One region of the Alteromonas sp. KUL17 genome, then DNA from elsewhere that is predicted to be linked to it. Evidence: predicted binding sites of a transcription regulator. Region 1 holds the regulator's gene; each other region holds the start of a gene.
The links. The regulator ArgR, encoded in region 1, controls arginine synthesis, uptake and breakdown. The targets are predictions, from matches to a motif close to ANTGAATANNTATTCANT.
Positions count from the first base shown of each region.

Region 2: KUL49_RS13170 (N-acetylmuramoyl-L-alanine amidase) is a predicted target of ArgR. The motif match lies at 3,974-3,991, and genes of this name have one in related genera.
Region 3: KUL49_RS11490 (ester cyclase) is a predicted target of ArgR. The motif match lies at 9,050-9,067, and genes of this name have one in related genera.

Region 1 covers NZ_BJKJ01000044.1:956-9,445, reverse strand. Annotated here, with positions in the region: gene mdh (malate dehydrogenase) at 1-909, opposite strand, end outside; gene argR (transcriptional regulator ArgR) at 1,147-1,611, shown strand; gene KUL49_RS20465 (type 1 glutamine amidotransferase domain-containing protein) at 1,737-2,420, opposite strand; gene KUL49_RS20460 (TonB-dependent receptor) at 2,617-5,646, opposite strand; gene KUL49_RS20455 (TonB-dependent receptor) at 5,988-8,490, opposite strand, start outside.
Region 2 covers NZ_BJKJ01000014.1:46,743-59,333, forward strand. Annotated here, with positions in the region: gene gltB (glutamate synthase large subunit) at 1-3,574, opposite strand, end outside; gene KUL49_RS13170 (N-acetylmuramoyl-L-alanine amidase) at 4,233-5,168, shown strand; gene arcB (aerobic respiration two-component sensor histidine kinase ArcB) at 5,268-7,622, shown strand; gene KUL49_RS13180 (PH domain-containing protein) at 7,796-8,350, shown strand; gene KUL49_RS13185 (PH domain-containing protein) at 8,350-10,056, shown strand; gene KUL49_RS13190 (sodium/solute symporter) at 10,158-11,735, shown strand; gene KUL49_RS13195 (response regulator) at 11,746-12,591, opposite strand, start outside.
Region 3 covers NZ_BJKJ01000011.1:69,367-81,957, reverse strand. Annotated here, with positions in the region: gene KUL49_RS11510 (TonB-dependent siderophore receptor) at 1-1,851, opposite strand, end outside; gene KUL49_RS11505 (TonB-dependent siderophore receptor) at 2,155-4,278, shown strand; gene KUL49_RS11500 (ester cyclase) at 4,335-4,862, opposite strand; gene KUL49_RS11495 (TonB-dependent receptor) at 5,046-7,454, opposite strand; gene KUL49_RS11490 (ester cyclase) at 8,001-8,999, opposite strand; gene KUL49_RS11485 (sodium:solute symporter) at 9,132-10,745, shown strand; gene KUL49_RS11480 (nuclear transport factor 2 family protein) at 10,778-11,866, shown strand; gene KUL49_RS11475 (nuclear transport factor 2 family protein) at 11,869-12,591, shown strand, end outside.

The sequences.
Region 1 (8,490 bases):
GATGTCGCCACGTAGGCCTTCAAGCATGTCGTTTTTCGCTTTTTCTTCAAATGCGCTTAGCTCGCCGTATGGCAAGATTTCTTCAACACCGTTTGCGCCTAGGCGAACTGGATGTGCAAAGAATGCTGCGTCGTCGCTGTCGTCAGTTTGTACATAAGTGTACTCAACAACGTTCTCACCCTGCATTGCTGCAACTAGAGATAAACAGAAACGTGCTGCTGCTTGACCCATTGATAGGGTTGCAGAACCGCCGCCCGCTTTAGCTTCAACAACTTCAGTACCAGCGTTTTGGATACGAGTAGTTAGGCTAGCAACTTCTTCGTCTGAGAACTCTACACCTTCAACTTGTGAAAGTAGAGGAAGAATAGTTGTACCAGAGTGACCACCGATTACCGGTACGTGCACAGAAGATACATCTACACCTTTAAGTTCAGCAACAAACGTTTCAGCACGGATAACGTCTAGTGTCGTTACACCGAAAAGCTTGTTCTTGTCGTAAACGCCTTTAGCTTTTAGCGTTTCAGCTGCAATAGCAACAGTAGTGTTAACTGGGTTAGTGATGATACCAACACACGCGTTCGGGCAGTTATCAGCTACACCTTCGATTAGGTTTTTAACAATGCCGGCGTTGATGTTGAACAGATCAGAACGATCCATACCTGGCTTACGAGGCATACCCGCTGGAATTAGAACAACGTCTGCTCCAGTTAGTGCATCAGCTAGGTCATCTTTACCGTGACCGGTTACTTTTACCGCAGTGGGGATGTGGCTCAAATCAACGGCAACACCAGGAACAACTGGCGCTACGTCGTAAAGCGCTAAATCTGAACCTGCTGGCAATTGTGTTTTCAACAACAAAGACAGCGCCTGACCAATACCACCGGCAGCACCTAACACGGCTACTTTCATACCATTTCTCCTATGGGATTACTTCACGTATTTAAACGGAACGTCACACTAATGCAACGCGGGGGAAAACTCAATCACCGGATCGTCTTATTAACGTTATTTATGGCGATTTTATCTCGATATTCATTATCATGAATGATTATGCAAAGAAATTGCGCAAAGTCTACCTGTACGGCACAATATACGCATACTAAATATAATTCCTAACGATAACCCTCAAAAAAGAAAAGAGCGCTAATGGCAAACGCAAAACAAGAGCAACTCATCAAAGCTTTTAAAGAAATTCTTAAAGCCGAAAGTTACGGTTCCCAAGGCGAGATTGTTGATGCTTTAAAAGCTCAAGGTTTCGACAACATCAGCCAATCTAAAATCTCTAGAATGCTAAGCAAATTCGGTGCGGTACGCACGCGAAATGCCCGAGGTGACATGGTGTATTGCTTGCCTCCAGAGCTAGGTATGCCTACGGCTAAAAGCCCTCTTAAACAGCTGGTACTGGATATCGTTCACAACAACGTAATGGTAATCATTAGAACCAGCCCTGGTGCTGCACAGCTTATTGCGCGCTTGCTTGACTCATTAAGTAAGAAAGACGGAGTTTTGGGCACCATTGCAGGTGACGACACTATTTTCATCGCGCCAGCGGATGTATCTAGAATCGAAGAACTAAGACAGCGTGTTGAAGACCTGTTTGAGAACGTTTAGCCAAAGCGATGTTGTTCATTGACACGATTACGCTCGAAAAGCGCTTCGAGTGCAATCTTAGCTACTAGAGACAAAGAAACCGCATGGCTAATGCGGTTTCAATATTTATAGGATTTTAACGTCGATTAAGACAGAAGCTTGATAAGGGCATCAGCCGCGGGCCGTGACGATGGAGGATTTTGTCCAGTAACCAATAAGCCGTCTGTGCAAACTTTTACAGCAAAATCTTCTACACTTTCGTAATTCCCGCCTTTCTTCACCAACTCATCTTCAACAAGGTAAGGTACAACATCAGTGAGCTCCATCGCTGCTTCCTCGCTGTTCGAGAAACCGGTAACCGACTTTCCTTCCACTAAATATTTACCGTCAGGTGTTTTGACGTCTTTCAGTACAATTGGTGCATGGCACACCGCGCCAACGGGCTTATTTGCCGCTATAGTGTCTTCAATGAGTTTGATAGAATGCGCGTTATCCGACAAGTCCCACAAAGGGCCGTGGCCTCCCGGATAGAAGACCGCGTCAAACTCTTCCGCACGCACATCTTCAAGGGGTATTGTTGACGCCATCGCACTGCGTGCTAGCTCATCTTTGGTGTAACGTATAGCGTCATCTGTCATCGCATCATCAGCAAGGCTGTTGGGATCAATAGGTACCTGTCCGCCCATCGGCGATGCCAGCGTAATAGTATAGCCTTGGTCTTTAAATGCGTAATATGGCGCTGCGAACTCTTCTAACCACATGCCGGTCTTCTTTCCTGTATCACCCATAATTTCGTGAGACGTCATAACCATTAGCATACGTTTTGTCATAAGCCCTCCTTGCGAGCATTTAAAAATTTGTCGCTTATTACTTCGGCTAAAGTACGCAGTTAGATCATTAAAAAGGCGAGAGATCGCTTGATAACATGGTCGTTAGATAAATGAGCATTATAAAAAAATGCCACTTCCTGTTAAGGAGAGTGGCACCTAACACTACAACATGTCTTAGGGAAATTAACCATCGCGGTCAGAAGCGGTAGTTAACACCTATACGCATTTCCCATAGAGACGCGTCACCCTGACGTGGCGTAGGGTTCGCAGTTCCTATTACAACTCGATTAAACTCAGGTTCTTCAAGCACACCCCAATCGTCGTTTATCAAATTCGTGAAATTATTGATTACAAATGAGACCTGCGCGGTGTGGTCTTTGTGGAAAGCCGGAATGTCTTGTCTAATCGCAACATCAACCTTAGTCCACCAAGGACTCTCTTCTGAGTTTCGAGCAACGCCAATTGGTAATACTGCTTCATCATCGATGTAAGGTGTAAAGCCGAAGATTGCATTACTGTCATCTTGAGAAAAGACCTCACTGTAAGGCCTACCTGATTGCGCCACGCCGAAAGCGGAGAATATCGTGTTATAACCGTCGATAAGCTCAGTGACATAACGGAAATCAACCGTTAATCGATGCTTGATATTCCAATCGGACAGTGATGCAACATCTTCGTTAGGATTAGTAAATGCGCGGTATTGGTAGTTAGAGAAGGCAACGGAACTGGTCATGGGTTGAACATCTTCCGCATCGCTGTAGTTATAACCTGCAGTTACGGAAATACCGTTATCCCACGACTTATTCATCGTCGTAGTAAATGAGTACGACGTCACTGTTTTGTCAGAATTGGTTAATTCAAGTGAACCGTAACCGGTCAGTTCGTAGTCGATGTAACCATCATCAGTGAAACCCACCTCGTCAAACCCTAAATACTTAATCATAGCTTGGTCTTGAGCAACACTCACTAATAGATCTACGTTAAACACGTAGTCTTCGTCCGTGATGTGAGTCACGCCAGCAGAGAACTTCCATTCGCTCGGCATTTCAAAGTCTGGGTCAAGGTTATTACTTTCAAAGTTCTCACCTAGGCCTGCGTCCATTAGCGCATCAAGATCAGACGGCACTGAGTAACCAGGGCCAGCAGTAACGCCGTCTTCTGTATTTACCCAAGTAACGCTGCCGTCAAACAAGTTAGCATAGTCACCCTCTACCTCCCCACCTAATACGTTGGTGTTTTGGTAGTTATTGGTCATCCAAACGTTAGGGTTTCCGCCAGAGAATAGACCGAAGCCACCACGCAGCTCTGTACTATCACTTAGGGTGTAGTTAATACCAACTCGTGGCTGAAGCAATCCTATACCGTCGAGGTTTGCAGTATTGCTGTAACCATTCTTTTCAGTAAATTCCGTATTTTCAATAGGTCTGTCAGACGTTGTTGTCCAGTCGTAACGTAAGCCCGCGACCACTTTTAAATCGTCGGTTAAATAAAACTCGTCTTGAGCGTACACCGAGTGAGACTTGAAGCCCCATTCTGCAGCGCGATCTAACAACTCACCGGAATAGGCGTAACCATACTCGATTTCGGCATTGGTTCCGTTAACGAAGTCATCTAAGCTTTCAAAAAAGATGGATGTTTCAGAGTGCTGCACAAATAGATTATAGATATCAAGGTCATCGCTCTCGTAACCAAAAGTAAGCGTATGCCCATTATCAAAATAATAGTTACCACGGAACATTAGGCTGATCGCTTCCCAATCTAATTGGTTTACTTGACGACTATCGTCAGATCCTAAGTAAACCGTAAGGTCATCAGCATCATCTTCTGTTTCCATATCGAACAAGATTTTGATCTCACCAAAATCGTTATCACCAGGAGAACCATTTCCGTACATGGAGCGTTGAAGGTTATCTAACTCTGTACGCGAGATACGAATTTCAGTCGAAAATTTGTCTGTCCAGTCAGAGTACAAGACACCTACGAATGTTTGAAGTTCTGCGCCTCGCTCATATAAGTGGCTAGACAGCTCAAATTCGTTAGCATCACCATCAGACTCTACGAAATTGTTACCATCGTTATAATTATAGGTGAATGCAAAACGGTGGTTATCATTAATGTTCCAGTCTAATTTAACAAGTAGCTTTTCATCTTCGTTTGGCATGCTTAGCGGCGTTGTTCCCGCATCGAAGTTGTACAGAGATTGAGACACCGTCTGAATAGTTTCTAGCTGATCTTGAGTAAGTGCAACTTCGTTGATTGCGCCTGAACCAATGGCACCGCGATCGAAGGTGTTAGCACCTTCAAGCTTTTCGTATGCTGCAAAGATGAATAATTTATCCTTGATTAGCGGTGCGCCAACGGTAAAGCCATAACGCTTCTCGGTATAGTCACCAAGCGTAATGTCATCACCTTCAAGTGAGTCACCACGTAAGCTGTCGCTACCGAAGTCGTAGAACGCAGTACCATGAACTTCATTAGTCCCTGTTTTACTTACCGCACTGATGTTACACGCAGAGAAACCACCGTAAATTACGTCGAAAGGTGCAATTTCAACTGAAACGCCAGCAATAGCGTCGAAAGAAAAAGGCATTCTTTCGGTTGGGTAGCCATTTGAGTTAAGACCGAAAAGGTCGTTCATACGAACACCGTCAACAGTCAAGCTGTTGAAGCGCGGGTTTTTACCCACACACTGAATACCGTTGCTACCGCCTTCATCTACGTAAATACGTGGGTCGATACGAACGATGTCTGTGATGTCACGGTTAATTGCTGGTGCCTCTTGAAGAGTAGAAAGGTCGAAGCTTGCTACCGGGCCCGTTTGACCGAAAGATAAGCTGCTAACCTGAGAACCAGTAACGACAATGTTTTCGTATTCAGCCGCAGGCTCAAGCATACGCTCGATAGACGCTGATTCACCAAGCTCTAAGTAAACATCGTTGATAGTCTGATCAGCGAATTCGTCAGAGTTAATAACAACTGTATATGGACCACCTACGCGAAGACCTCGCAGACTGAACGTACCACCGTTATTTACCGTTACAGTTTTCACTGCGCCTGTTGGAACGTGAGTTACAGTTACAACTGTACCTGCTGCGGGGTTACCCTGCGGACCTACTATTTTGCCGTTCAATTCCGAGGAGGTAACTTGTGCCATAGCCGTAGAGGATAAACCAATCGATATTGCCACAGCAGCGGCGACACGATTGAATCGAGTGAGTGTTCTCATGTGTAGTTTCCTTTTTTATTTCTATTTGCAGTGCTACGACTTAATGCGCTGTCATACGTTTAGCTCTGAATAACTATCACAGAGCCAATCTATTACATTTTTGTGACAAAAATAGACGAGTGTCAACATTCTGGTGAGAAACACCAATATACTAGGGGGATATTATTTCTTTCGTATGACAATTTGCGAGAATAGGAATACTTGCAGGGCGGGTTGAACGCAAAAAAAAGCCCGATTTCAATTCAGTATCGAAATCGGGCTTAATAACAAGAGCGTAATAAACTAAGTCATATGTCGCTTAATTAATACGCGGTGCTTAATTGATAAATGTTCTTTTTATATTAGAACGTATATCTAACACCCACTTTAATACGCCACGTAGACTCATCCACTTCGAACTCATCCCAGTTTTGACCCGCGTTACCATCAAACGCATTGGTATACTGATACTGGTTGTTCTCGTTAACACCTTGTAAGTCGAACAAATCAACACTTGAATACTCGACTTGGTACACTTTACCCCAATCGTCATTCAACAAGTTTGCAAAGTTTTCAATTGAAAGGTAAACCTTCCCTTTGTGGTCATCATAGAACCCTGGTACTTCCTGAGAAATATAAAGATCCATTGACGTGATCCAAGGCTGAGAACCCGTATTTTTAGGAATGATAGAACCCGCATAACCTTCAAGGCCTGCCGCTGTCACTACTTCCATGATTTCTTCGTAGCTTAAACCACCTTCGAAGTCCATAAGCGGATCGTTCGGACCTTCAGGGATGTAAATCTGGTAATCACCGCCGTTGATACCAAATTGATCACCGAAGTCAGGATCGTTGTAGAGGCCCAATGTGTGAGAGAAGCGACGACCAGAACGTCTTTCAAAGAACAGGTTAAAGTCTGTATTGTAACCAGTAAAGAACTGATGCGTATAACCAAGGTTTAATACAAAGCGGTGCGGTACTTCAAAATACGCAGTATCAACATTTGGCTCATTGCGGTTTGTCGCAATATTGAAAACATAGTTAGATTCTGCTGTAGAACTTGTTCCAGGCGCGCCCTCAGTAATGTCTTGATGCGTATATGACATGTTTAGGCTAATACCGTTGTCCCATTGTTTACCTAATGCAGTAGTAAACAGAATGCTTCGGCCACCGTCAGAAGCGTTCGTCAGTTGTATATCGTAGTTTCCAGCATTATCTGTACCATCGTATACACTGCCGTAAATAATACGGCCATCTGCAAGAGTTACCTCAGGCGTTCTGGCTAACTCAACCCACGCTGCCGCATCTTTCTTGTCAACGTACGTTAATTCTGTTGTCCACGAGAAGTTGTTGCCTAAGCCTTCTACGTCGAAGATATAATCAGCTGCGATTTGATAGCGCCAATCAGACGGCATATCGAAATCAGGGTCAATTGAGTTGGTAGAACCTGAGCCGATTGAAAGCTGATCTTTAAGCACCTGAGGTACTTGATCAAACATAACATTCTCTGGCGCGATACTTTCTGTCGAATACTGGTCCAACGCTACACCGTTTTTGGTGTAGGCATTCGATATCCAAACAAGTGGAGAACCACCAGTGAAGCGACCTACACCACCGCGTAGAGTAAGATCTTCATTAATTGACCACTCAAACCCAAGACGTGGAAGCACCATAGTATTGCCGTCTAGGTTTTCTGTGTTGGCAAAGTTGTAGGTATCAAGAAAGTTCTGATTCAACATGGGTGAATCTTCAACTGTCAGATATTCAACGCGTAAACCTGCGGTTACTTCAAAATCTTCAAATAGCTCAAAGTTGGCTTCGCCATACGCTGTATAAAGCGTACTATCAACATCGTAGGCGATATCATTGATATCGTTTGTATACGCATTTGAGTATTCAACCAGGTCTGGTGCACGGTTTGCGAAGTCTTCTAAAGTTTCAAACGACCAAGTGCCTGCTGAGTCACGTCCATAAACGTTATAGTTCCATGTATCTTCCATTTCTAGACCGAACTTATACTCAACGTCGCCAGCAAGATATACACCGTGGAAACCTAGAGTCCATACTTCATTCTTCAGCACGTTAGCGTGACGGTTCTCATCCTGGCCCGCTATAATCGTACCGGTTCCAGTTCTAACGTTGATTTCGCCCCAGTCTGAATTTGTATTTGACGCTTGTGTGTAATCTTTGTAGGAAATACTAATTTCAGATGAAAAGTCGTCTGTCCAGTATGAGTAAACGTGACCGGTGTAAATAGTGGTTTCTGAATCTTGCGACCACCCATTAGACGTCATATTCAGTTGAGAATTGCTGCTGGTATAGTTACGAGCAGAGCTATTATCTTGATAGCTATACGTGAAATCAGCGCGATGGTCGCTGTTGATGTTCCAGTCTAGCTTGATTAGCGTTTTCTTATCACTGTCAGGTGAAGGCGCAGTACCTTTCGAATCTGTTAAGCCGTATACACTACTAAGCGTATTTAAAAATGTATCTACTTGCTCGTTTGTAACGTTGTGACCGTCAAGCGAATCCATGTCGTAGTTAAACGCTACTTCTTCTTCCCACTCTTCATATGAAGCAAAGAAAAACAAGGTATCTTGAATAAGCGCGCCACCAAGTGATGCGCCAAATGAGACTTCTTCATTGTCTACGTCAAATTCTTCATCGATTTTGTCGTTATATGCATCACCTGTGAAAGGGACTTTTTCATAGAAAACCGTTCCACCGAACTCGTTTGTACCCGATTTGGTAACTACGTCTAATGAACCACCTGTGAATTTACCAGCACGAGCATTAAAAGGAGCAACATTGATAGATATTTGTTCTACTGCATCAAGAGAAATAGGAGGACGTTGTGCAGGATAA
Region 2 (12,591 bases), on a different contig from region 1:
GCTGCGCTAGCAACGGAGACAAATCTAAACGGTTTTGCTTAGCGGTAATGCCGTCTAGCACTTTAAGTAGCTCTGTGCGACCAACAAGGTCGTCGAACTTAGCAATACCCATAGACGCCATGATTTCACGCACTTCTTGAGCAATAAACTTGAAGTAGTTCATTACCATATCAGGTAAGCCAATGAAGTGGTCGTCACGCAGTTTTTGATCCTGCGTTGCAACACCGGTCGCACAGTTGTTCAAGTGGCAAATACGCAAGTATTTACAGCCTAAGGCAACCATTGGTCCTGTACCAAAACCAAAGCTCTCAGCGCCTAAAATACCGGCTTTTACTACGTCTAAGCCTGTTTTCAAACCACCGTCGGTTTGAACGCGTACTTTGTGACGTAAGCCGTTTTCAATAAGCGCTTGCTGAGTTTCAGATAAACCAAGCTCGAACGGACTACCCGCATACTTAACTGATGTTAGCGGGCTTGCACCTGTACCGCCGTCGTAACCTGAAACTGTGATAAGGTCGGCATAGGCTTTCGCTACACCCGTTGCAATGGTGCCAACACCCGGCTCAGATACTAGCTTAACGGATATAAGTGCCGTTGGATTAACCTGTTTCAAGTCGAAAATTAGCTGTGCTAAATCTTCAATTGAGTAAATATCATGGTGCGGAGGCGGTGAAATAAGGGTTACACCCGGCACAGAGAAACGTAGCTGTGCTATGTACTTATTTACCTTATCGCCTGGAAGCTGACCACCTTCACCCGGTTTTGCACCCTGCGCCACTTTAATTTGAATAACGTTAGCGTTAACCAAATAGTGAGGCGTTACGCCAAAGCGACCTGAAGCCACCTGTTTAATTTTGGAGTTCTTTTCAGTTCCAAAGCGAGAAGGGTGTTCGCCACCTTCCCCTGAGTTAGACTGTCCGCCCAAGCGGTTCATGGCTATCGCCAGTGCTTCGTGCGCTTCAGGGCTTAGTGCACCAATTGACATCGCTGCTGTATCGAAGCGTGGAAATAAGTTTTCCGGTGCTTCAACTTCGCTAATATCAATAGGGTCGCAATTAGGGTTTATAGCTAGCAAGTCGCGAATGTGCGCAGGCGCACGCTCGTTAACAAGCTTGGCATATTGCTGGTAGTCGTCGTAGTTACCCGACACCACAGCCTTTTGAAGCGTACTGACTACGTCTGGGTTATAGGCGTGATATTCGCCACCGTGCACGTATTTAAGCAAGCCGCCGTGATCGACAGACTTACGCTTAAGCCATGCAATACGGTTTAGGTTGATAAGGTCTTGATGGAAATCATCGAAACCCGCACCTTGAATGCGTGAGGTTACACCTTTGAAGCATAGCTTCATCACTTCGTTGTTAATACCCACTGCTTCAAACAGTTTAGAGCTACGGTAACTAGCAACGGTACTAATACCCATTTTCGACATGATCTTATACAAGCCCTTGTTGATACCCTTACGGTAGTTCAACGTGGCCTGCATAGGAGAAATATCTAGCTCACCTTTTTCACAAAGCTGCTCAATAGTTTCATATGCAAGGAATGGGTAAACCGCAGTGGCACCTAGGCCAATCAACACCGCAAAATGGTGTGGATCGCGGGCACTTGCTGTTTCAACAACAACGTTAGCATCGCAGCGCAATGACTTTTCAACTAGGCGACGCTGTACCGCACCAACTGCCATAGCTGCAGGGATAACCAAACGATTTTGCTTAATGTTTCTGTCAGACAGAATAACGAACGCAGCACGCTTGTTTTTAACCAGCATCTCTACTTCGTTACACACGCGCTCGATGGCTTTCTTTAAACCTTCTTGCGGTGCATATTGAAGCTCCACGACTTCTGAATAGTAGTTGTCTGGGTTAAATTCGCGCAACTGTTTAAGGTCGGTATACATTAGTACTGGCGAGTCGAACAATACGCGGTCGGCGTAACCTGAGGTTTCGCTAAATACGTTTTGCTCGCGGCCAATACAGGTTGCCAACGACATAACGTGGTTTTCACGTAGCGGATCGATTGGCGGGTTAGTTACCTGTGCAAATTGCTGACGGAAATAGTCGTAAACCGTACGCTGACGCGAGGACATAACCGCCATTGGCGTGTCATCACCCATAGAGCCAACGGCTTCTTGACCGTCTTTCGCAAGTACTTTTACAACTTGTTGAATTTCTTCATAGCTGTAGGCGTGTAGCTTGTGATACACCGCCATGGCATCGTCGTCAAACACACGTTTACCAATTAATGACGCATCAAGCTTTTCAATTGGTGTAAGTCGACGAATATGCTTGTCTAGCCACTCTTTATAAGGGTGACGTGCTTTTAAGTCTTCATCAATTTCAGTAGAGCGCCAGATTTTGCCTGTATAGGTGTCTACAGCAAGCATTTCACCTGGGCCTACACGGCCTTTTTCAATTACATCGGCTTGCTCGTAATCCCAGATACCTACTTCTGAGGCTAGGGTAATGAAACCGTTCTTAGTGATAACGTAACGTGCAGGACGTAGACCATTTCTATCAAGGTTACAGGCTACGTGGCGACCATTAGTTAAAACGATACCCGCTGGGCCGTCCCATGGTTCCATGTGCATAGAGTTGAACTCGTAAAATGCACGAAGGTCATCGTCCATGGTTTTGTTGTTTTGATAGGCGGGTGGAACAAGTAACCGCATGGCACGGAATAAATCCATACCGCCGGCTAAGAATAGCTCCAGCATGTTATCCAGTGATGATGAGTCTGAACCTTCAGTATTAACAAAAGGTGCTGCATCTTTAAGGTCTGGAATAAGTGGCGTTGCAAATTTAGCTGCACGTGCCATGGCCCAGTCGCGGTTTCCTTTGATGGTGTTAATTTCACCATTGTGCGCAAGGAAACGGAAAGGCTGAGCAAGAGGCCAGCGCGGTAATGTGTTTGTTGAAAAGCGTTGGTGGAAAACGCAAATTGCGCTTTGCATACGCTCATCGGCAAGATCGTGATAAAAGGCAGGTAAGTCTTTCGGCATTACCAAGCCTTTGTAGATCGTTACCAAGCCCGACAAACAAGCTACGTAAAAATCGGGATCTTTCTCAAGACGTTTTTCAGCGCGGCGGCGGATCATATACAAACGACGCTCAAGGTCGCGTTTTCTCCAGCCTGCTGGTGCGTTCACAAATACCTGTTCAATTTGTGGAACACCCGTTAGCGCTAATTCACCCAGTACTGAGTGGTCGACAGGCACTTCGCGCCAACCCACTACTGAAAGTGTTTCTTTTTCTAGTTCTTCATTAAGTACTTCACGCGCGGCTTGCGCAAGTACCGGGTCCTGACTTAAGAAAATCATGCCCACGCCGTATTTTTTGCTGAGTTTCCAGCCATTTTCTTCGGCGATTGCATGGAAGAACGCATCCGGTTTCTGTAGTAATAAACCACAGCCGTCACCGGTTTTCCCGTCGGCGGCGATACCGCCACGATGCTGCATACGGTCTAAACCGTGAATAGCAGTCGTTACCAATTCGTGACTGGCTTCCCCATGAGTGTGAGCAATTAAGCCAAACCCACAGTTGTCCCGGGAATCATTGGGATTATATAAACTCATCTCTTAACTCCTTCAACCTTTTGACTGGGCAAGGTATGCGTTGCGTGTAGATGCGCCTAGGTTTGCGTATCACAACATTATTAGACGTCTTTTAAGCCTGCGAGCGGTATTGCTTGCGGCGTGCGCCTTTCTTGTCGTTATTTATTATTAGAGGATTCCAGTCGTTTCCGCATTTTTATGCATTATTGCGATGCGGGCCGTACAAAATACCCACATTAAAAACTAAAATCAAACGCTAAAAGTATAAGCTTTATAGTGAATTCGTATAAATATAATTAAGTACTTAAATATCAATTGCATACATCGTCTTATTTATGTTTGTAACAAAAATGTTATCAGCCAATAAATGGAGATAGTTTAGCTTCATCAAATGATATTGGTTCTCATTTATATTTTATCGGTGAATAATTATGCGATTCAATCGTTGTTTTATGTTGTCAAATGGCGTTTATTTGTATTTTTATTTAATTGTAAAGACAAGGTTCCACTTACATAAGTACTTTGCTATATTGGTTAAAAATCATTCGCGTGTAATGTTATTGCTCATCACTGCAAGACTTGATACGGCATTCGTTTTATTTTTAAGGGTGTATAGGTGACGGCTACGGAATAAAAATTCACTGAAAGCACATGCTATCTGGCCAATAAGGGCTATTCTATGAAAGCACTACACGCAACATCTATTTATTCCTTTGAAATAGAAGACCATTTATTGAACGGCGAAAACGTGAGTTTTAAGCCCTCTCCAAATACCTCTGGATATTTCCAAAGCGGTAGCCCCGATACCATCGTTATACACTTTACGGCTGGCAGTAGCCTGGAGTCCTCTGTAAACGTATTAACCAATGCAGACAGCGGTGTGTCTGCTCACTTTGCCGTAGGGCGAAATGGCGACATTGTTCAAATGCTATCGACTAATAAAATTGCGTGGCACGCGGGAGAAAGTCACTATGAAGGTCGCAATGGCTTAAATCGGTATTCTATTGGTATTGAACTAGACAATGCGGGCCAGCTTAAGGATAGAGGAAACGGCGCGTATGAAAGTTGGTTTGGTGAAATTTACGATGAGCATGAAGTGTTAGTTGCGCAACATATTAATCAGCAGTCAACCGGTTACTGGCACAAGTATACCGAAATACAAATTTCGAGAACGCTTTCACTCTGCAAAGCGTTGTGCAGCCATTACAATATTTCTACTATTGTTGGGCACGATGAAATTGCGCCGTCTAGAAAAGTCGATCCCGGCCCCGCTTTTCCTATCCAAAAATTCAAGGCTGCCGCCTTAAAAGGTAATAGTGAACAGTGGGCGACGGAAGCGAGCGAAACGAATTCACAACGCGAAGCGCATGATCAAATACAACGGGATAGTGTCAGCGCAGTAAAGCGAGTGGCTAACGTAAGTGCTAATTCATTGAATGTAAGAAAAGGACCCGATATTACTTTCTCAAAGATCGAAAATGGATTGAACAAGGGAGAGGTACTTAAAATACTGGAAAAGCAAGGAGAGTGGGCGAAAGTGTCTTACACAAAAGTAGGGTGGGTAAATACTCGGTATATAAATGAAATTACCGAAAAGTCACCTTTCAAATCCTGAGGTCGTCCAGGACGGTAGATTCCCGCTTTGACAAACCGCATTCCCGAAAAGGGGAAAGCCTGATAGGATACAGGCAAAATAAGTTTAGAATAGACGTACATGCATTCAGATACACCAAACGATTCTTGGGCAATCCGCTTTGCTCAATTTGTTCAGCGTTTTGGCACTCTAAAGCTCAGCATTTTGTTTGTTGTTCTTTCGCTGGTGTTCACGCTAGGCGGTTCCTACGTGATACGCGTAAGTATGGGAAGCCAGGTTCAGCCCGATGACTTCATCAGTGCTGTAGTACTGACCATGTTATCTGCGCCTTGGGTACTTTATTTCTTTAGTGAGTTAATCAAGCAATTAGAAAACTCACGTACCAACTTAAAGGAAGTGGTAAGCCAGTTGGAAAGTTTGCGTGAAGAAGATGTCTTTCTTAACCGCGAACTTCAAAGCAACATCAGACAGCTTAATCACGAGATAGAGCAGCGCAAGCAAGCACAAGAAGAGCGTGAAGCGCTTTTTAAAGATTTAGAAAAAGAAATTCAAGATAAATCCGAACAAGAAGCACAAGCACGCCGCTTATCCACACTGTTACGTTCCATCATCGATGCTTCGCCAGACTTAATTTACTATCGCAATGAAGAAGGTCGATTTGCTGGTTGCAATCGCATTGCCGAGTTGATGACAGGCAAAACTGAGCAAGAACTGCTTGGCTTAACGCCAAAAGATGTATACGAAGAAGAGCTAGCTAGGCAAATTGTAGCGAGTGATCACGAAGTTCTAGAAACCAACGCCAGTATCACTGAAGAGCTGTGGCTTCGCTTTGCTGATGGACGTCGTCGTTACTTCGAAATGAAGCGTGTACCTTTCTTCGATAAAGACGGTAATCGCCTTGGCTTGTTGTCGTTCGGTCGAGACATGACTGAGCGTAAGCAAGCTGAAAATGCTGCTGCAAAAGCAAGTACCGACAAAACTCGCTTTATCGCAACCATAAGTCATGAGCTACGCACACCGCTAAACGGTATTGTGGGCTTAAGCCGTATGCTGCGTGATACCGAGTTGAGTGAAGAACAATTTAACTGGGTAAGTACGATATACGCCAGCGCTATAACATTAGGTAATATTTTTAACGATATTATCGACCTTGATAAGTTAGACAGAGATAAGCTTGAGCTGAGTCTAAAAACCATATCGTTGAAAGACTTTACCGAAGAACTTAGCAGCATTATTCGTCTACTTGCAGCCGACAAACAGCTAGAGCTTAAAACGACAATTAACGAGCCGCTTCCCCGTCTTGTTGAAATAGATGGTACGCGCCTTCGTCAGATATTATGGAACATCCTGTTTAACGCAGTGAAGTTCACACAAAAAGGTCACGTAAGTCTAACGGTTTCATCGACGAAACCTGATGGTGATAAGGCGTATGTAACATTTGTGATTGAAGACACGGGCGTAGGTATTCCTGAAAGCGAAATTGATAAGATTTTTGCCATGTACTATCAGGTTGATCACCCTGACCACCAATCGGCCACAGGTACCGGTATTGGATTGGCAATTTGTAAGCAAATGGTCGACTTGATGAAAGGTGAAATTCACGTTTCAAGTAAAGTGGGTAAAGGCACCCGTTTTGAAATTGTGTTGCCTGTTCAAATTTCTAATAGCCCGATGAAAGTCGCGCAGCTTCAAGTGACAGGGCTCAATATCTTGTTAGTAGAAGATATTGAATTGAACGTAATGGTCGCTAAAGCCTTGCTCGAGAAGCTTGGCCAGAAAGTCGATGTAGCAATGACCGGTCAAGAAGCCATAGACAAAGTCAGGGAAAACCAATACGACCTTATCTTGCTTGATATTCAATTGCCTGACATGACAGGATTCGATGTGGCAAGTACGATTATTGAAGAAGATCTGGTTATGCAAACGCCTATCGTGGCGCTAACGGCAAACGTCATTAAAAAGCGTGATGAATACTTAGAAAACGGTATGGATGACGTTATTGCGAAGCCGATCAAAAAATCTCGCGTTATCGAGGTGTTTAACGAGCTGTTCCATGCACCACCTGCACCGCTTGAAATTGATGGCGAAGTAGAGCGCCCTGAACCTAACAAAACATTAAGTAACATTTTAGATATGGACTTGTTACAGATGTTAGTTGATACCATAGGGGATGAAATGGTGCGCGCTAGCGTTAAAGTATTCCAAGAGAAAATGCCTGAATACATGGAAATACTGCAGCTAAGCTTAAGTGCGGACGAAAAGTCAGAAGTGTGCTCACAGGCTCACAAAATTAAAGGCGCCGCTGGCTCTGTTGGCTTGGCTCGCGTACAGCGTATAGCTAATCAAATTCAACAGGGAGACCACCCAACATGGTGGGAAAATGTCCATGATTGGGTAGAAGAGCTACAAATGGCCGTTCAGCACGACATGAAGGCACTACACGATTGGCTGAATGAACAGCAGGTTGATGACTAGTTAGCATAACGCGCTCTTTAATAGGTAACGTAAAAAGAGGGCTTGCCCTCTTTTTTGTTATAAAAACTGCGCTAGAGAAAGCGGTCAGAGCAGCGTTGCTAAGTAGCTAAGCCTCTCCTTAAAAAAAGCGGCAGGCTGATCTTATTTATACAGTGGTAAAAGGAATTAATGCGATGACAATTAGCGCACAACAAGAAACCGTGTTTTCAAATAATCAGCTCAGTGTTGAGGAAATTCCCTCACTTAAAACGCTCGCATTACTTCCTATATCCAAAAAGTACCGGACACTAAATATCCTCTCCATTGGATTGATAGCCTCAGTGCTAATAGGTATTGCTTCTGCGTTACGATTCCAAAGCTTTTGGTCATTGCCAGAAGGACTGCTGCAAGCCTACCCGTATGTTGTTGCTGGTATCGTCGCTGTAGGCTCTCTATGGGCGCTGTACCACTTTTTTGCTGATGTACGCATATTTTATGCGATTCGAGAGCAAGACATCAGTAAGCAGTCAGGGCTAATTTTTAGAAAACTCTCGTGCCAACCTATTTTGCGTGTTCAGCATGTAGAGGTTAATCGCGGTCCATTGGACAGGTGGGCGGGTCTTGCCTCACTTCAGGTGTTTTCGGCTGGTGGTGAAATGCACACGTTTGAAATACCTGGGTTAAGCATTGAAAGGGCAGAGCAGTTGCGTGAGTTCATTCTTGCTCATAAAGACATAGGTGCACGCTAATGACGGTATCAGAAACGCCCTCACACCAAGCGCCTACACTTAATCAGTCAAAAGAGCTGAAAGAAGATGCTGTGCTCAAATCCCATGGGCAGGATGCTAATATGGAAGAACCGAAACTTAAAGTAGAGACGGGTGATGAGTGGCAGCGCCTCTCTCTAATTTCTATTTTGTATTTTACTATTCGCAATTTTACCAACTCGGCTCAAGTGCTTATTTATACCATTCCCGCCTTAGCCATATCGTTCAATATTTGGGATAACCTGCTGTCGCCTGAAGTACTAATCGGTGCTGGAATCCTCTTTCTATCTACCAGTGTCAGCGGCGTAATAAGCTTTTTAATGTACAAGTTTCGCGTGCACAACCAGCACGTTGAGATTCATCATGGCGTGTTTCAACGCCGCTATACCAACTTGCCCTTGTGGCGTATTCAAAACGTTAAGATAGAACGCCCTTTTTATTACCGACCTTTTGGGTACGCGCTAGTGGTGCTTGATACCGCAGGAAGTGGGAAAGAAGAAGCTAAAATTGTAGCGGTTCCTGAAGTTTATGCTGAAGCGCTAAAAAAGCAGGTGTTGTATGAAAAAGCGCTGCACGATGAGGGTGACCTGGATTGTTTGCCAAATGAAGATTTATCCGACGAGCAGAGTTCGTCTTTTCCCTCGCCACGAACACGCGCTAAAGCGGTAGATTCTTCCCATTCAAATGAAGAAGTATTAAATCGACGGTCCGTGAAAGACATTATTATTCACGGTATCACCAACAATCGCGTGTGGATCATACTGGGTGCTGCGGCACCTTTCTATGACGATGTGTTCGGTCTGGTTTCAGAGTGGTTAGCCGATAAAGGCTTGCAGCTTAATCAGCTGGTTGGTGAACAAACGGTTGCGTGGTGGCAATTTGGATTGTATGCCTTTGTCATTCTCATGATGCTTATGGCGTTAGTGGCACTGCTGAGTGTTGGTGGCGCGCTTTTCACTTTTTACGGCTACACACTTTCACGAACAGGTGATCGCTATATCCGTCGCAGCGGCTTGCTTAATAAACTGGAAGTCAGCATGCGAGCTTCACGCATCCAAATGATTACGGCGAAGCAAGACTGGCTGGATAAAATACTAAAGCGGGTGAATTTGTATTTTGAGCAGAACTCAACGGCTGGGCAGCAAATGCAAGAACTGATGTCGCCAAATAAGCTTATTGTGCCATCGGTAACCGAAGATGAAGCCTTCGCGCTTAGTCAAGAAGTGATGCCAGGATGTGACCTGCGAGGTCAAGATTATCAAACCATTAGTAAGCGATTTATTACTTTTTGGTTGCTTGCGGGCTGGACGTTGCCTTTTATTACCTTTTTCACCATAGGCGCTTTGTCGTCCCATCTAGATATTATGCTAGGTTCACTCGTTGTCTTTTGTGCGGTATCGCTGTTACTCACGCTTAGGTGGTGGCGATGGGGTATAGCCTACGACAGTAAGTACGTTTATATAAGGCGAGGTAGAATAGGCATCGACTATCAATGCTTTGAGCCCTATAAAGCGCAGCAAGTTATCGTTAAGCAAAGCGTGTTTATGAAGCGAAGAAAACAGGCCACCGTTAAGTTTGTACTGGCTTCGGGGGCGGTGACTGTGCCGTTTCTACCAGAAGATTACGTTAATAAACTAGCAGATAGTGTGCTATTCGAGGTGGAGTCAACCAGAAGGTCTTGGATGTAACGTACACTATTTCTTTGAACGCTGCTTTTTTATACGTTTTTTATGCAAATAGACCGAGTTTATGTAATGGTAGGTATTTAGTTGCTTAACCTTGCGTCTATATGGATATTCTTGATTACAGTGTCATCGCGATTTACCTCATCACGTTACTCGTCATCGGCTTTAGCTTGCGTGGACAGCAGTCAAAGAAAGACTATTTTCTCGCTGGAAGAAGCTTAAGTTGGAAACCGCTGTTACTTTCAGTGATGGCGACGCAACTCTCGGCGGTCAGTTTCATTTCCGCTCCTGCATTTGTCGGCTTCCGTGAGGGTGGAGGGCTGATTTGGCTCTCTTATGAACTAGCAGTTCCGTTAGCCATGCTTTTACTCATTAGCACCGTGTTGCCTACATTATACCGAAGCGGTGTGGTGAGTATTTATGACTATCTTGAGCGACGTTTCTCTACCTCTACCCGTATTTGTATCAGTGTTGTATTTCAATTTAGCAGAGCCTTCGCTACCGGCTTAATGGTTTACGCGCTATCCATTATATTGCAAGGAACCATGCAGGTTTCATCCACGCAGGCAATATTACTCATTGGTGTGATTACCGTTTTGTACTCCTTACAAGGAGGCATGAAAGCAGTTGTATATGGTGACGCGGTACAAATGGTTGTCATCGTTTTGGGCACAGCTATCTGCATTGCTTTTGGTCTTAACGCATTAGGCGGTTGGGAGCATTTTTTACAGTTACTTCCAAGCGAGCGGGTCTCTACCCTTAATTTTTCATCTCTGGGTTTTGATGGTGATGGCTTCGGCTTTTTTCCTATGGTGCTAGGTGGCGTGATCCTTTACGCCTCATACTACGGTTGTGATCAATCAGAAGCACAGAGGGCATTGTCAGCGAAATCGGAAAGCGATCTTAAAAAGATGATGTTAGCCAATGGCATTTTTAGGTTCCCCATAACACTTCTATATTGTTTAGCAGGCTTGGTGGTCGGCACACTAGCGTTTAACGACGCCAACTTGCTATCGCAAATTCCTAAAGATAATCCGGACTGGCTTATGCCGGTCTTTATTCTTAATTATTTACCTCATGGGCTTATCGGCTTGCTTGTGGTCGCTATTCTTGCTGCAGCCATGTCATCACTGAGCTCAGCAATAAACTCTCTTGCCGCTGTTTCGCTTGAAGATTATTTCAAACTCACTCGGAAACGCGCAAAACCTGAAGGCTACTTGAGTCATGCTAAGTTAGCGGGCTTGCTTTGGGGAGGGATTATTTTGCTGCTTTCGCTCAATGCTGGCGATATAGCGCCTACCGTAATAGAAGCGGTGAACAAAGTGGGCTCTGTTTTTTTTGGTCCTGTCTTGGCTGTGTTTCTACTTGGCATGCTAACGAAGAAGATAAATGCCACACAGGTCAATACCGGCCTGATGTGTGGCGTGCTGACTAATTTGTCGTTCGCATTTTTTGTCGAGGACGTGTTTTGGTTTTGGTGGAATGTAACGGGGTTCGCGAGCACAGTGATACCCGCTATTATCTTGTCTGTTTTGTCAGCTAATGATGAAAACGATACAGCGACGATCACCACCTCTGGTCAACGACGCTTACTGATTGATAAGCCGATTGCCACCCTATTGCTTGGCTATTTTTGCTTATTGGTCGTTGTTTGCTACTTAATGCCGCGTTGGCTGCAGTAGACTCAGTGATTTACGCCTCTACTGTTTTGGCAACTGAGTCTCTCAGAATAATCTGATCTTTGCCCGCGTGCTTAGCTTCGTATAAGCGCGCATCAGCCACTTCTAACTGCGACTCCAAGCACTTGTGTTCCTCGGTACATACGCCGATACTGCACGTGATATTGAACTTGTGATTGGTAAAAATAGTAGAGCGCACTGCATCCATAAACGCTGAAAGCGCAGATAGATACACTTTAGGTGGCCTTACCGATACCACTGTAAATTCTTCACCCCCATAGCGCACAATAAGATCGTCGGGGAAGTAATCTTTTAACAATGCTGCAAATTCCTGCAATAACATGTCACCCGTTTTATGGCCGTAGGTATCGTTTACACTTTTGAAGTTGTCAGCATCGATCATAGACACAATGACATCCTTTCTCGACGCTTTATTGGCAAATAACTCCTCTGCTTTTTCGTAGAGAAAACGGCGATTGTATACCTTGGTTAGCGGGTCTAAGTTTGCTGAATTTCTAATGGTTTGAATCATTTCCTGTGATTCAAGGTTTTGCATAATTCTGCAGTAGAATTCTTCGTGATAAAACGGTTTGGACAGGAAGTCATTGGCGCCGCTTTTAATGAATTTCGAGGTCAACACGCTGTCGCCGTTTGCCGATAAACCGATAAATACCAAGTCTTGCATGCGTTTTTCGTGGCGTATTGCTTTAACCAGTTCATAACCGTCCATATTGGGCATACGGTGATCGGCAATAACCATTTTAATATCGCGGTGATTATCAAGCTCTTCCAACGCTTCTAAGCCATCGTTCGCTTCATGCACCTGAAATTGGAATTTGCGAAGTAATGAGCAAATGTG
Region 3 (12,591 bases), on a different contig from region 1:
GCCGCGACCCGGCGTTCCTGGGATTTCTTCAAAGCGCTCATCCCACAAGTTATCGACTGCCAATACCAGACTTAACCCTTCAATCTGAGCAGGTGAATATGTGAAAGTGACATGTGAGAAAAACGCAGAGTCATCGCTGTTTCTAAGCGCATTGGTTTCTTGTTTCCGCCACTCGTTGTCAATGCGCACTTCAACCGTATCGGTTGCAAACCACACCACCCCAAGGGTGGCGCGATGCGGCGGATAGTTAAGCGCGTAAAAGCTCGCGTCTACCTCATCAATTCGATAGTCTTCAGACTTATCTAAATAGGTGTAGCTGGCCACCACATCTGCGCTTTCCAAGCGTTTAATGGCAATCACCTCAACACCTAGGGTTTCGATGTCGACCGGGTTTGCACTGCGAGCTGAAGTAGCATCGAAGCTATACGTCCAATCTGTCAGCTCGTTATCCCAGCGATAGAATACAGCGGTATCAACTTTGAAAGACGTTTTATCAAATGACGCCCCAAACTCTAGGTTTTTGCTGACTTCTCGCTGTAACTGATTGTTACTTCTAAACAGACCGCTTGTGGTGCTGCCGCCTACAGCAGTGTAGCCAGCCACCTGCGTCGCCTCTGCATACGAAAGATAGAGTGTACGCGAGGCATTGCTCCCTGCTTGGGTAAGCCAACTAATATCGCCCACAAAAGACAGTCTGTCGTCGTCGCGATTTGTATCGTCAAACGCCCCACCTAAACGAACGGTAAGCAATTCATTGCTGTTCAACTGAGTTCGATACTCGGGCACTACGCTTATTTTGTAGTAGTCGCGAGAGGTGAAATTGTTCTCTAGCGTGGTTGATGTGATGTCGTCTGCAGTAAGCTGTGCTGTGTAGTTAATACCGAATTCTTGCGAAACATTATGAGTACCGGAAAATGCCAATGACTTCACTTGGGTTTCATGAAACGCCTGAAACGCTTCAGGATTTTCACGTGAGAATACGTAACGGTCGTCATTCTCTCTGTAGTAAGCAGAAACTTCAAAGGTATTTTTCATGCTCTCTTCGCCGTAGCGCTGTTTGTGATTTAGCATGACCAAACGGGTTTGAATGTCTTCTGTTTCGTTTACGTTAAAAGGCGTGTACAAGTTAGGCCAGCCAAAAAACTTTTGCTGAAAGCCATAAAACACGTCGGTTTGTGAGTCATCACTTGCCAGCTGAATACGCCCTGACGCGCGTTCGAAATTATGATCGCCATTAGCAATAGTGCCATCACTTTCAGAGCGAGAATACTCCCCTTCAACCCCAACAGACCAACCAGGTAAATCACTAAGCGCGTGCTTTACTGCACCGTGTACACGCTGCAAATTGAAGTTGTTATTACCTACTCCCACTGACACACTGCCTGCTGTTTGGATGGGACGCCAGCCGTAAGACACCGTACCTACAGAGCTATTTACACCGTAAAGCGCGTTATCGACCCCTGTGGAAATACTCGGCTTCGTCAACATTTCTGGCGCAATCGGAATTTCAGCAAAATAGTGCCCCGTTTGCGGGTCGATAAGCGTTGCGCTTCCTATGCGAAAACCCGTGTTTTCGAATATACCGCCGCGAATAGTCACGTCAGCCTGCGCTTCTGCCATGTTCCTTGATTGCAAATCGACTCGCGGATCGTACTCTAAGTTAGATATAGGTGAATTAAACGTCCCTACCGGCTTGTTGTTCGCCGTCGCTGCCCCTTCAATCGTAATTTTTTCTACGCCTTTTTCGTTGCTGTCCACGCCAGAGTTAGCGTTTGATGAATCAACACTTTCAGCGGCCATGGCGGTAAAAGGTAAAGTACAAAAGAGCAAAGATAGGATTGTGTGACGCATTCAGTGTCCTAGTTAAAAATTTAGGTTCAGCCTGCAGGCAAGAGTAATAAAAACGCGAAGTGTATAGCATTAGCAGACCGAGGAAAACGCTGCGCAGGTGAGTTTAGACCAGTAAGTTTATTTTTACTTACAGCTCTGCACATTTCTATTTATCAATATAAACAGACTGTATGTATCTGTAGCAGCCCGCAATAATCATCAATCTCACCTTATTGTCTGCTTACCTTCCTTGCTAAAAGAAACGAGATAACATAACATTCGCGACCTCTACAAAACCTGCCAAAGACACGTAATACCTTGCTTATGCTTGATCTTAAAACACCATTTATATTTTCTTTAGTTGCATTATCAGTAAGCGCCGCTGCGCAAAGTGATGAAAGCTCCCTTCAAGGTGCTCATGATGAACTTGAACACATTGAGGTAAAAAGACACTTTCAGCCATACCGTGGTAATGTACCGCTAATCGACACCCCACAAGCAATCGACCGAATTACTGCTGATACCTTAGCGAATGAAGGGATCACGCGTTTCATCGATGCGCTAGATTTTGCGCCCACCATTGTTAGACAAAACAACTCTGGCGGCATGTTCGATAGCTTTGCGATCCGAGGTTTTTCTGGCGATGAAAATAACCCATCGGGTTATTTAATAAACGGCTTCAACGTGCGTGGCTATAGCGGTAATAGAAGCACGGTTAACGTTCAAACTATAGAAGTAATGAAGGGTCCGGGATCAGCCTTATATGGTCAAGGTGAACCTGGCGGTACCATTAACGTTATTACCAAAAAACCTCAGTTCGAAGAGCAAGGCTACATCCAGGGTACCGTAGGTAATTTTGATAAAAAACAAGTAGAGTTCGATTACACGAACGGCATTAATTCAGACATGGCGTATCGCGTTAACGGTTCATACGAAGACTCTGATACTTATCGCGATAACGTGTTTTTCAAGAATTTGAACCTTAACCCTTCATTCATTTGGAACATTTCTGATCACACCAGCTTAAGCTATCAGATGGAAATACTGGATCAGGAAAAGCCGCTTGATCGCGGTGTGTTCATATTAAATAACGACTTTGACGCCGTAGATGCCGAAGACTTTTATGGTGATGTTAGAGACGGAGCCCATGAAGTTAAAGCCTTCGGACATCAGCTAGTGTTAAATCACGAGTTGAATCACAACTGGCATTTACTCAGTGGCTTCGCCTACAGAGACTCTTCTTTTGAAGGGCAGTCTTCAGATACTGAACTGTCAGAAGGCCGTCAGCTTTTGTATACCGATCCATCTATACTTTCAAGGCAACGCAGAACCCGTGACTATCAAGCGCAAGACTTATCACTACGCTTTGAATTAAGTGGCGTGGTAGACGTGGCAGGCTTCGTAAATAATGTCTTGTTTGGTTTGGACTATTACAACTACCACATCGATACAGACTATCGTCGTTGGCGCACTGCGTGGGGGGCGGATGATACCACTTATAGCATCGACCCTGAAAATCCAGACTACACTATTTTCAGACCTGACGTTACGCCCACTACACTCACGGCTGAAAAGCAAAAAGGGCTAGGTTTCTACGCACAAGATGTTATAGAGCTTAGCGAAGCAACCAAGCTTTTAGTTGGCTTTCGCGTGGACAAATTCGAGCAAGACATTCTTAATAAGTTAAGCAATGAAGGGCAAGAACAAGACCAAACGGAAGTGACGCCACGCTTTGGTTTCGTCTATGAAATCAATGATTCTGTAAGCCTTTACACTAGTTATGCAGAAGGTTTCAGACCCAACCCCGGACTTGACTCTGACCGCAACGCGTTTGACCCTGAAGAGACCACCTCTTTTGAGGTAGGAGCTAAGTGGGAAAACATTGCTGATATGTTTTCTGGTAGCGTCGCTATTTTCGATGCTGAAAAGACCAACATGCTTACCGCTGAACCTAACACTGGCTTTTCAGCTACGCTCGGTGAAGTTGAAAGCCAAGGGGTAGAATTTCAGTTAACCACTGACCTTACTTCAGACATTCGCCTTGATATGGCATACGCATACATAAATGCTAAAACCGCTAACGAAGTCAATAACTTGGATTGGGGCGTGCCTATTCCAAAAGGGTCGCGATTAATCAATATTGCCAAGCATTCGGGGTATATCTCGCTTAACCATTTCACCAGCGTATTTGAAAAAGAAGCGTTCTTTGGTGTGACCATGCGTTACGTGGGCGATCGCTTAGGACAAACCACCGATCCAACATTCATTTTGCCGTCTTATACCCTTGTGAACTTAGCAGGGTCGGTGAATATCAGCGATGCACTTTCTATGAGATTTGACGTGAATAATCTGTTCGACAGAGATTATTTTGAGAACTCATACCATCAGCTTTGGACCATGCCGGGCTCTCCGACTAACTACACAGTAAGCGTTAAGTACCAGTTCTAGTAATAAAATCAAACAAGCCGGTGGCTTCGATGTTCCGGCTTGTTTGGTATACATTTCTATTCGCCGTTTTGCACTGGCATTTTCCCTGAGTCACGGTTTTCCCACCCGTGTCCGTTGAACGGGTCTACACCTAGCTGCTGCATAATGTAGGGGAAGTCAACGTTAACCCAATTATCTACAATTTTACCGTCTACCACTTTCCAAAAATCCATATAGCGAATTTCAACTCTTTTACCGGTAGGCTCTATTCCCATAAAGGTTCCAGTGTGAACCGCTTCTTGGCGACCAAACGCAGCGCACCACTCACCTTGTGTGACGCGAGCTTCATCTATACAAACTTTATCAGAAAACGCAGCCTGAAACGGTCGCTGCCAGTTGTCTTGAAACTCTTTTAACCCTTGTTTGAAACCGCAACCTGCATTGCCCATCCAGCGAAAGTTCTCGCTGAAGAAACGGCCCATATTGTCGATATCATGACCATTTAATCCATCGACCATAGCGTCAATGGTATCAATGGTTTCCTGCGTTTTTGACAAGTCGTTGTCTTTTGTAAGAATGCCTTGTTCTGGACGTGAACCTTTCATCTCATATCTCCCAAAAAAGTGTTGAGTACTGCATATTAAAAGCTCTGTTTAAAGAATGCGTAATTGGGGTTTTGAAACAGAGCGTAAAGTAGATATTTAGCGCTAAGAACCAAAACTGGGCTCATCACCCTAGTGATTGCCCAGTTTGCTCAGCGTTTAAAATAGCGCACTGCGCTGCACGTGTTAGTCGAACTTGTACTGTAAGCTTACGCCGTATGTACGCGGGTTATTCCAGTTTGCCTGAATGGAGTTGATAGGCAGCCCATTAAGCACTTGAGACTGAACCACTGCACGAGTAAGCACTTCTTCATCCGTCAGGTTATTTGCAAAGAAATCGACGTTTAAGTTTTCATTTACTTCCCAAGAGATGCGAGCCGTTACCATGGCGTGAGCATCTACTTTTGTTTCAGGAATATTGATATCAAACGCGTAGTGATCGTCAACAAAGTTCACATGAAGATAAGGCGTTAAGTAACCGCCATTTGGCAATGAGTACTCATACCTTGCGCTTAGGCCCAGCGTATAATCTGGCGACATAGCTGGAGAGTAACCCGCAAAGCTAAACTGGCTATTTGGATCGTTTATATCCTGACGGCCATCAACATTGCCTAACCCAAGTAGCGGCTGAAGTTGAGAATTACCTACAGCAAAGTCGTCAGCGAACTCGGCGTTAAGAAGCGCCAAGGTTGCATTTAACGTTAACTCGCTTAGTGGGCGCCATTCCAAATCAGCTTCTAACCCGTAGGTGTCAACCTGACCACCGTTTTCATAGTATTCAAAGGTTGTACTAACGCCAGTAGAAACGCACTGTGCCACGGTTAAGTCAGTTGTTGTGTCGTTACACGATACTGCAAACAGCTGCGCTTTCACGTCATCGTATTGGTTTGCAAAAGCAGAAACGTTAAACCGAACGGTGTTATCGAATAAAAAGCTCTTCAAACCAATTTCGTAAGAAATAACTTCTTCATTGTCGTATAGCGGATCGGCACCACGCGCTACCACCCTCGCGTCGTTAGCACCACCAGTACGATAACCTGTTGCTGCACTGGCATAAACCATCATGTCTTTTGCAACATCTAGCTCGTAAGCTAATTTCCACAATACCGCTGAGTCGTCCCAATCGGGAATTGAATCGCCTGTAAATGTCTTTTCGTCTTTGTTGTAGCGAAGGCCAACCAACAAGCGGTTGCTGTCGTTAAGTTGATAACGAGCTTGGCCAAATACGGCTACAGAGTCGACTTCATGCGGATCGTGATTTGGATTTCCCCACGAAGGAACCGTAATAGAATCTGGCTCACCGTTACCGGTTGTATCCTCACGCCACAGCCATTCCCAATCCGCTTCTTGCGAGAACAAATAAACGCCTGCTATCCAAGAAAACGGGCTATCGCTTTCAACAGACGACAACTGTAGTTCGGTAGAAAACGCTTTTTGATCGTCCTGACGTCCAAAGCCACCAACAAAGTCTAAGCCACCATCGCTGTAGTCGTTATCGTAGAATTGCTCGCCTGACAGTTCAGAATAATTGGTGGTCCACTTTGCGTTTGCCCAGTCCATCGCCCAGTCGAGGGTCAAGGTTGCCGACCATGCTTCTTGGTTATCGAAAGACACCGCATTTCTGTATACATCGTATGGGCCTTCATCATCTCGCTCAGCATCAGCAGGCTGATAAATGTGGCCAGGTGTTACCGTAGCAATAGGGTTGTAAACGCCCGACCCCGGTGAGGTTTCAGAAATTTGATAACCCGCAATTTGTTGGTAACCCCAAATCGCTTCTGAGTTTGCGTCTTTCTTACTATAATCAAGGCGAAGCAATGCAGTAACATCGTCTGAGAATTCGTATTTAGTCGTGTTACGTAAGTAGAATTGGTTCTTTTCACGTAAATCGTCTGACGAGCCCGGCAAGAAATGGTTTTCGATCATGCCGTCATGACGGTCGTGGCTCATGACAAAGCGCGTAGCGGCCTTATCACTTAGCGGCAGGTTTAAAATAGCTTCATAGGCCGAACGGTCATAGCTACCATGAGTAAGTTTCACAGAACCACTGGTATAGCCAAGTTCAGGCTGCTTTGAGATAACGTTGATACTACCTGCAAATGTATTTCTTCCATACAGTGTTCCCTGCGGCCCGCGCAGTACTTCAATGCGCTCAATATCAACGTAAGCCCCTAAGCCACCGGTGGTCGTTGGCACATAAATACCATCCTGGAAAATACCAACAACTTGTTCAGCAATACCTGTACCGGCCACGCCAACTTCGTTGGTACGAGCACCACGCATAGCGGGACGAACTTCACCACCTGAGCTGCCTATTCTTAATCCGGGAACAACGTTTTCAAGACCACTAATATTTTCAATGCCGTTACGCAAAATATCATCTGCACCTAACGCGCTCACAGAAGACGATACTTCCTGCAAATCTTGAGATTGTCGGTTTGCTGTTACTTCAATACGTTCAACGCCCGCTGCTTTAGCTTCGCTGTCAGGGGTTTCTTGTTGGGCGCTAGCGCAAAAACTAACGCTGATTAGAAGTGCACTTTGAATAGCGCGGGAGAGGTATGTTGTATGGTACTTTCGTTGGTCTTGCTTCATCGTGATAGTTCCCGGATTAATAAAACCTTATCTGCAGTAACCTGTTAGTGCCCTGCGTTTATCAAGCCTTTGATGACCCTGCCTGTGACAACATCATACTAGGTTGTTTAATTCTTGGTCTAAACAAACATACAACTCTATTTACTTCGAAGTCAATAAAAATGTTCAAAGATTGTTAATTCATGAATTTTAATTTTTTGTTTAAATACATTGAGAACAAATAAACACATGTAATAAAAGGCTTTATTTATAAACAATGAGCTTTAACAATGACAGCAAAAATAAGATTTCGAAGTATAAATATAGACTTCAAGCCAAAAATGACTGGTAGGATCTGCATAGAAAAATGGCACTCGAATGGATAGAAACCGAATGCTGATGCATGAGTTAAGCATTAGTGAAAAAAGGTAAGAAAGTGCACTTGAGATAGCTTGGGTTATCAGAAAGCCCACCTAGCAAAAACGGACGTTTTGCTAGGTAGCTTCGAGGGAAAATGACGTCAGTCAGTACACCATTTTCAGGTATAAAGCCTTTGGTATTGTTCGATTAACTGTAGGTGGTAGTGCGCGATAAGATATCTAACCCTTGCTGTTTTAACCAATAAGGCACATCCATCAACACCCAGTTTTCCAGTAATTTATCCCCTTTGCGATAGTACACATCGACCACTCGCATGTCGGCACGTATACCCGAAGCAGGCATGCCGAACAAGCCTCCCCCGGCCGTATTCGATAGGTTCGGCCAACCAAAGAAACAAGCAAAATTGCCTTCACTAAAGCGCGCCACATGACCATTAAACACTTTATCTTTCAAACCTTTACGAAAAGGAAATTGATGTTGCTGCTGGTAACGCTCGATAGTAAATGTAGCCCCTATTCCCGCTGGGCCATACCACACCATATCTTCACTCCAGCATTTGGCGAGAAGCTCTGGAGGACAGTTGTCGTTACCCGATTTATTTAAAGAATCTAGGTCTCTTACCATTTCCTCAACCAGCTCAATGGTCTTTTTAGACTCCTTAGGATCTTGCTCTTCAAACAATAAACCGTTGTGATCACATGGCCCTGGATAAACAAACGTATGGCCTGTTTCTACGGGCAAAGGATTAAGCCCAACTTGCTGCATTAGTGCAATTAAGTCGAAGAAAATAGCGTGGCTAACTATCTTATCTTCACGTACTTCAAAAAACTCGGCATACCGTAAAAAAGCCAGTTTGCCCGTACTTCTAATGCCAAGAAATGGCTTGTCGAACAGTCCAGCAAAGTGACCCATCGACATAACCCACTTGCCTTCGCCGGCGCTGTTATCTCCCGCCATGAATACGTCCTCACGGCGCTTCATACGCGTAAAACTCTGTTTTAACGGCTCCCACAACTCTTTCACTAATTCTGCTGGAGTCGAACATTTATCAAACGGATAGCAGGCATAAATCTTTGCATTTTCATCAACATACGATTTCACTACGCCTTTAACATCACTTGCCTCACCTTTGTCAAAAGCGGCTTGATAGGATCTGACAACGGCTTTTTCGCTATTAAAACTCATGACTTACGCCTCTTTGTTTAAAAAATTGTTAATACTGGCCTGAAATAATTAATGACTTCGAAGTCATTATGTATTAGGTTGAATATTATTGTAAATAGAAAGCGCGCTTATTAAGCAGGCAGAGTAAAGAATATGACTGAAAATTTTGGCGTTTTAAACTGGTCTATCTTAGGCGGGTACATCATTGCGAACCTGTTGCTAGGTTTGGTGATTGGTAAAAATATAAAAAATTCCGACGATTTTTATCTCGGTCAAAAACAAACTCCGTGGTGGGCAATAGGTATTTCGGTTATTGCCACTTACGTTAGCGCCATGACGTTTCTTGGGGCACCAGCCTGGGCTTATTCAGAGGGGCTATCCGTTATAGCACTTCATTTGAACTACCCTCTCGTCATCATGGCTGTAATCATATTCTTTTTCCCATTCTTCTATAACGCGGGTGTCGCGTCCATTTACGATTACCAAGAACGGCGTTTCGGCAAGCGTGCCCGCGCCATGGTATCCAGCATTTTTATGCTAAGCCAAATCATGAGCTCAGCAGCTATTCTTTATGCTACCTCTCTTGTGTTGTCGTTCATTACTGGCGTACCTGTAGTGTGGTCTATCGTTATAGTTACTGCCATAGCGCTTATCTACACCATGATGGGCGGCATTACTGCCGTAATTTGGACTGACGTTATTCAGTCAGTGATCTTATTTGTGGGCGCGGGCATCATTATGTACGCCCTGCTTGAAAGCGGCGACACTACGCTATCTTCATCAATGAGCGAGCTTAAAGCTCAGGGTAAATTAAACCCACTTAATTGGGACTTCGACTTTACTGAAGAAACTACAGTGTGGAGCGGCATTATTGCTATGACGCTGTACCACATCACCGTTTACGGCACCAACCAAATGATGGTGCAGCGAACGCTGGCTGCCAAGAATATTGGTGACGCCAAAAAATCTTATTTATTAATGGGTTTCTGCGCGTTCTTCATCTACTTCTTCTTCATTGTACTTGGCGTGTTGTTCTACGACTTTTATCAAGGCAAAACCTTCGAAAACAGCAACACAATCATTTTGCAGTTCGCAACCGATTACGGCTTGCCGGGTTTAATGGGCATTATTGCAGCCGCGGTTATGGCCGCTTCCATGTCTAGCCTAGATTCCTCATTTAACTCGCTATCGACAGTGGCAACTATCGATTTCTACATCAAATACTTCAAGAAAGACGCGTCGGACGCCCATTACCTTAAGGCTTCACGTATTTTCACCTTGTTCTTCGCTGTACTTATTATTTTTCCAGCAATTGGCTACCACCTATTCAGCGAAGGCTCAATTTTAGAAATTTTGTCTAAAGTAGGCTCCTATTTTGTAGGTGCGCAAATGGGCATGTTCTTCTTAGGGTTCTTCTCTAAGCAAACAACCGAAAATGGCCTGATCATTGGCACATTGAGCGGCTTTATTGTTGTGACTTTAGTGGCCTTAAATACAGATATCGCGTGGCCTTGGTACTGCATCATAGGTGCAAGTGCCAACATTGTGGTGTCTATGATTGCTAGTCGCCTTATCGATGGCGTTCAAACCGAATACAACGCTTATACCATTAAAGGGCAGCAGCAACACTTCGCGCGCGAAGGTCTCGATGAGAAAGAGCAAGGATGGTATCGCGTACCCGGCCGCGTAGACCCAATCAACTACATATTGTTTGGGTTCTTCTTACTCACACTCGTGTTCTTATTTTCAATTCAATTTATGTTTTAAAAGCCAAACTCAGCGCTTTTGAGGGAGATTCTATGAGCGAAACATCCATAGCAAAAACGGTGTATTGGCAGCCTCTGCATGACATGCTGGACCCTGCCCGAAGTAAAACGCAAACCTTAGCGGGTTTCGATGAAGAGTTTGTCGACTTAGCAGACTATATTTTGCGCGTAACCCATCGTATTTGGGAGCAGAAAAATATTGGCGCTTGCTACGATTATTATGCTGACTACTGCCCGGTACATACGCTTGGCGGTTATGCTGACAGTGTTGATGTGGTGGTTCAAAATACGTTAAAAACCATTGCCGCCTTCCCTGACAGGTCGCTTATAGGTGAAGACGTTATTTACCGTGAAGAAGCCAACGATGTGTATTATTCGTCGCACCGTATCACCAGTATTATGACCAATAAAGGCCCCTCTGAATTTGGCGCGCCAACAGGCAAAACCGGGCGTGTAACCACCATTGCAGACTGCATGTGCAGAGACAATAAGATTTTTTACGAATGGCTAATGCGAGACAATAGCTTTCTTATCGCTCAGCTTGGTATTGAGCTAGACGATGCTGCAGCGTTTCAAGCCAAGTTTCCTGTTTCGAGCACGTTTACCCAATGGCTAAATGAAGAGTATGCGCGAACATGTGCTAACGAGGCATCGCGCTGGGAAGCATTGCCAGAGCAAGACAAGCCGTGGGGCGACTTTGCCAAATCATGGGCCGACCAAATCTTCAATAAGCGCATGTTCAATAAGCTCTCTGACTTTTATAAACCTAATGCGTCAGTGCAGTGGCCGGGCGGACGCCAAGCCACTGGCAATGCAGCTATTGGCGGCATGTTCATTAAGTACCTGGCCAGTTGCCCAGACGCCAACATGGTAGTAGATCACATTTGCGTTACCCATTACGACGACAATCGCGTGAACATTGCGCTTAGGTGGGGCCTGGCGGGTCATTACAATGCTACACAAAGCAAATATGCGCAGTTTAATCAGCAACCCCATTACATTTTAGGGGCAACTCACTTTGAGATTGAAGACGGTGTAATAGCCAAGGAGTTTACGGTGTTTGACGAAGTAGCAGCGTTGGCAAACCTTATGCGCAAACTACCACAAGCGACGGAGGCATAAGCATGTTAAGCACAATTCAGCAGTTGCTAGAAAAACAAGACACACAAACACTTACCGCTGCCTTGCTTCATTCAAGCCGCTGGTTTTTAGGAGAAAGACTGCACTACGGGCCAATTCAGCAACGGGGTTTAATGGCTAATTGGCTTGATATTACAACGCATTTTGAGACCGTTGAATTATGCGCGAAGGTGCAAAGTGGTGATGTTGAAGCAGGCGTATTTTGTCTTTCATCAGCATCGACCACCACATACTTTATTGCACAATGCGAACATCGCAATGGCGCTATCAAGCAATTGCTTCAATGGGTAGACAGTGCTTCACTAGCGGCACACTACAATACAAAAGAAGCCCCTGGCTATGACAACTCGATGTCGCTACCTTTTTGGCCGGAGCCAGACCCATTACAGCTGAGCGAATTTGACCCTCAACTTCATCTTAAGACAACCCATGCGGGCATTAACGATGTGGTTGCAAGTAACACTAGCGATAAGAGCAAGGCGCTACTGTCGCAATGGTGGCAAGTGTGGCAAGGCTTCGACACGGCTGGCATCAAAGAACTATACAGTGACGCTACCCAAATTAGCGTAAATAGCCAAGTGTTAAACAAAGAAGGTTCCCCTTCAGTCTCGTCTTGGCTGACTCAACTTGAGGGAAAATTACACCGCCGTTATTGCCAGCTTGAGCAAGTAATAGCTAGTGAAAGTAACGCGCTAGTTAAATGGAGA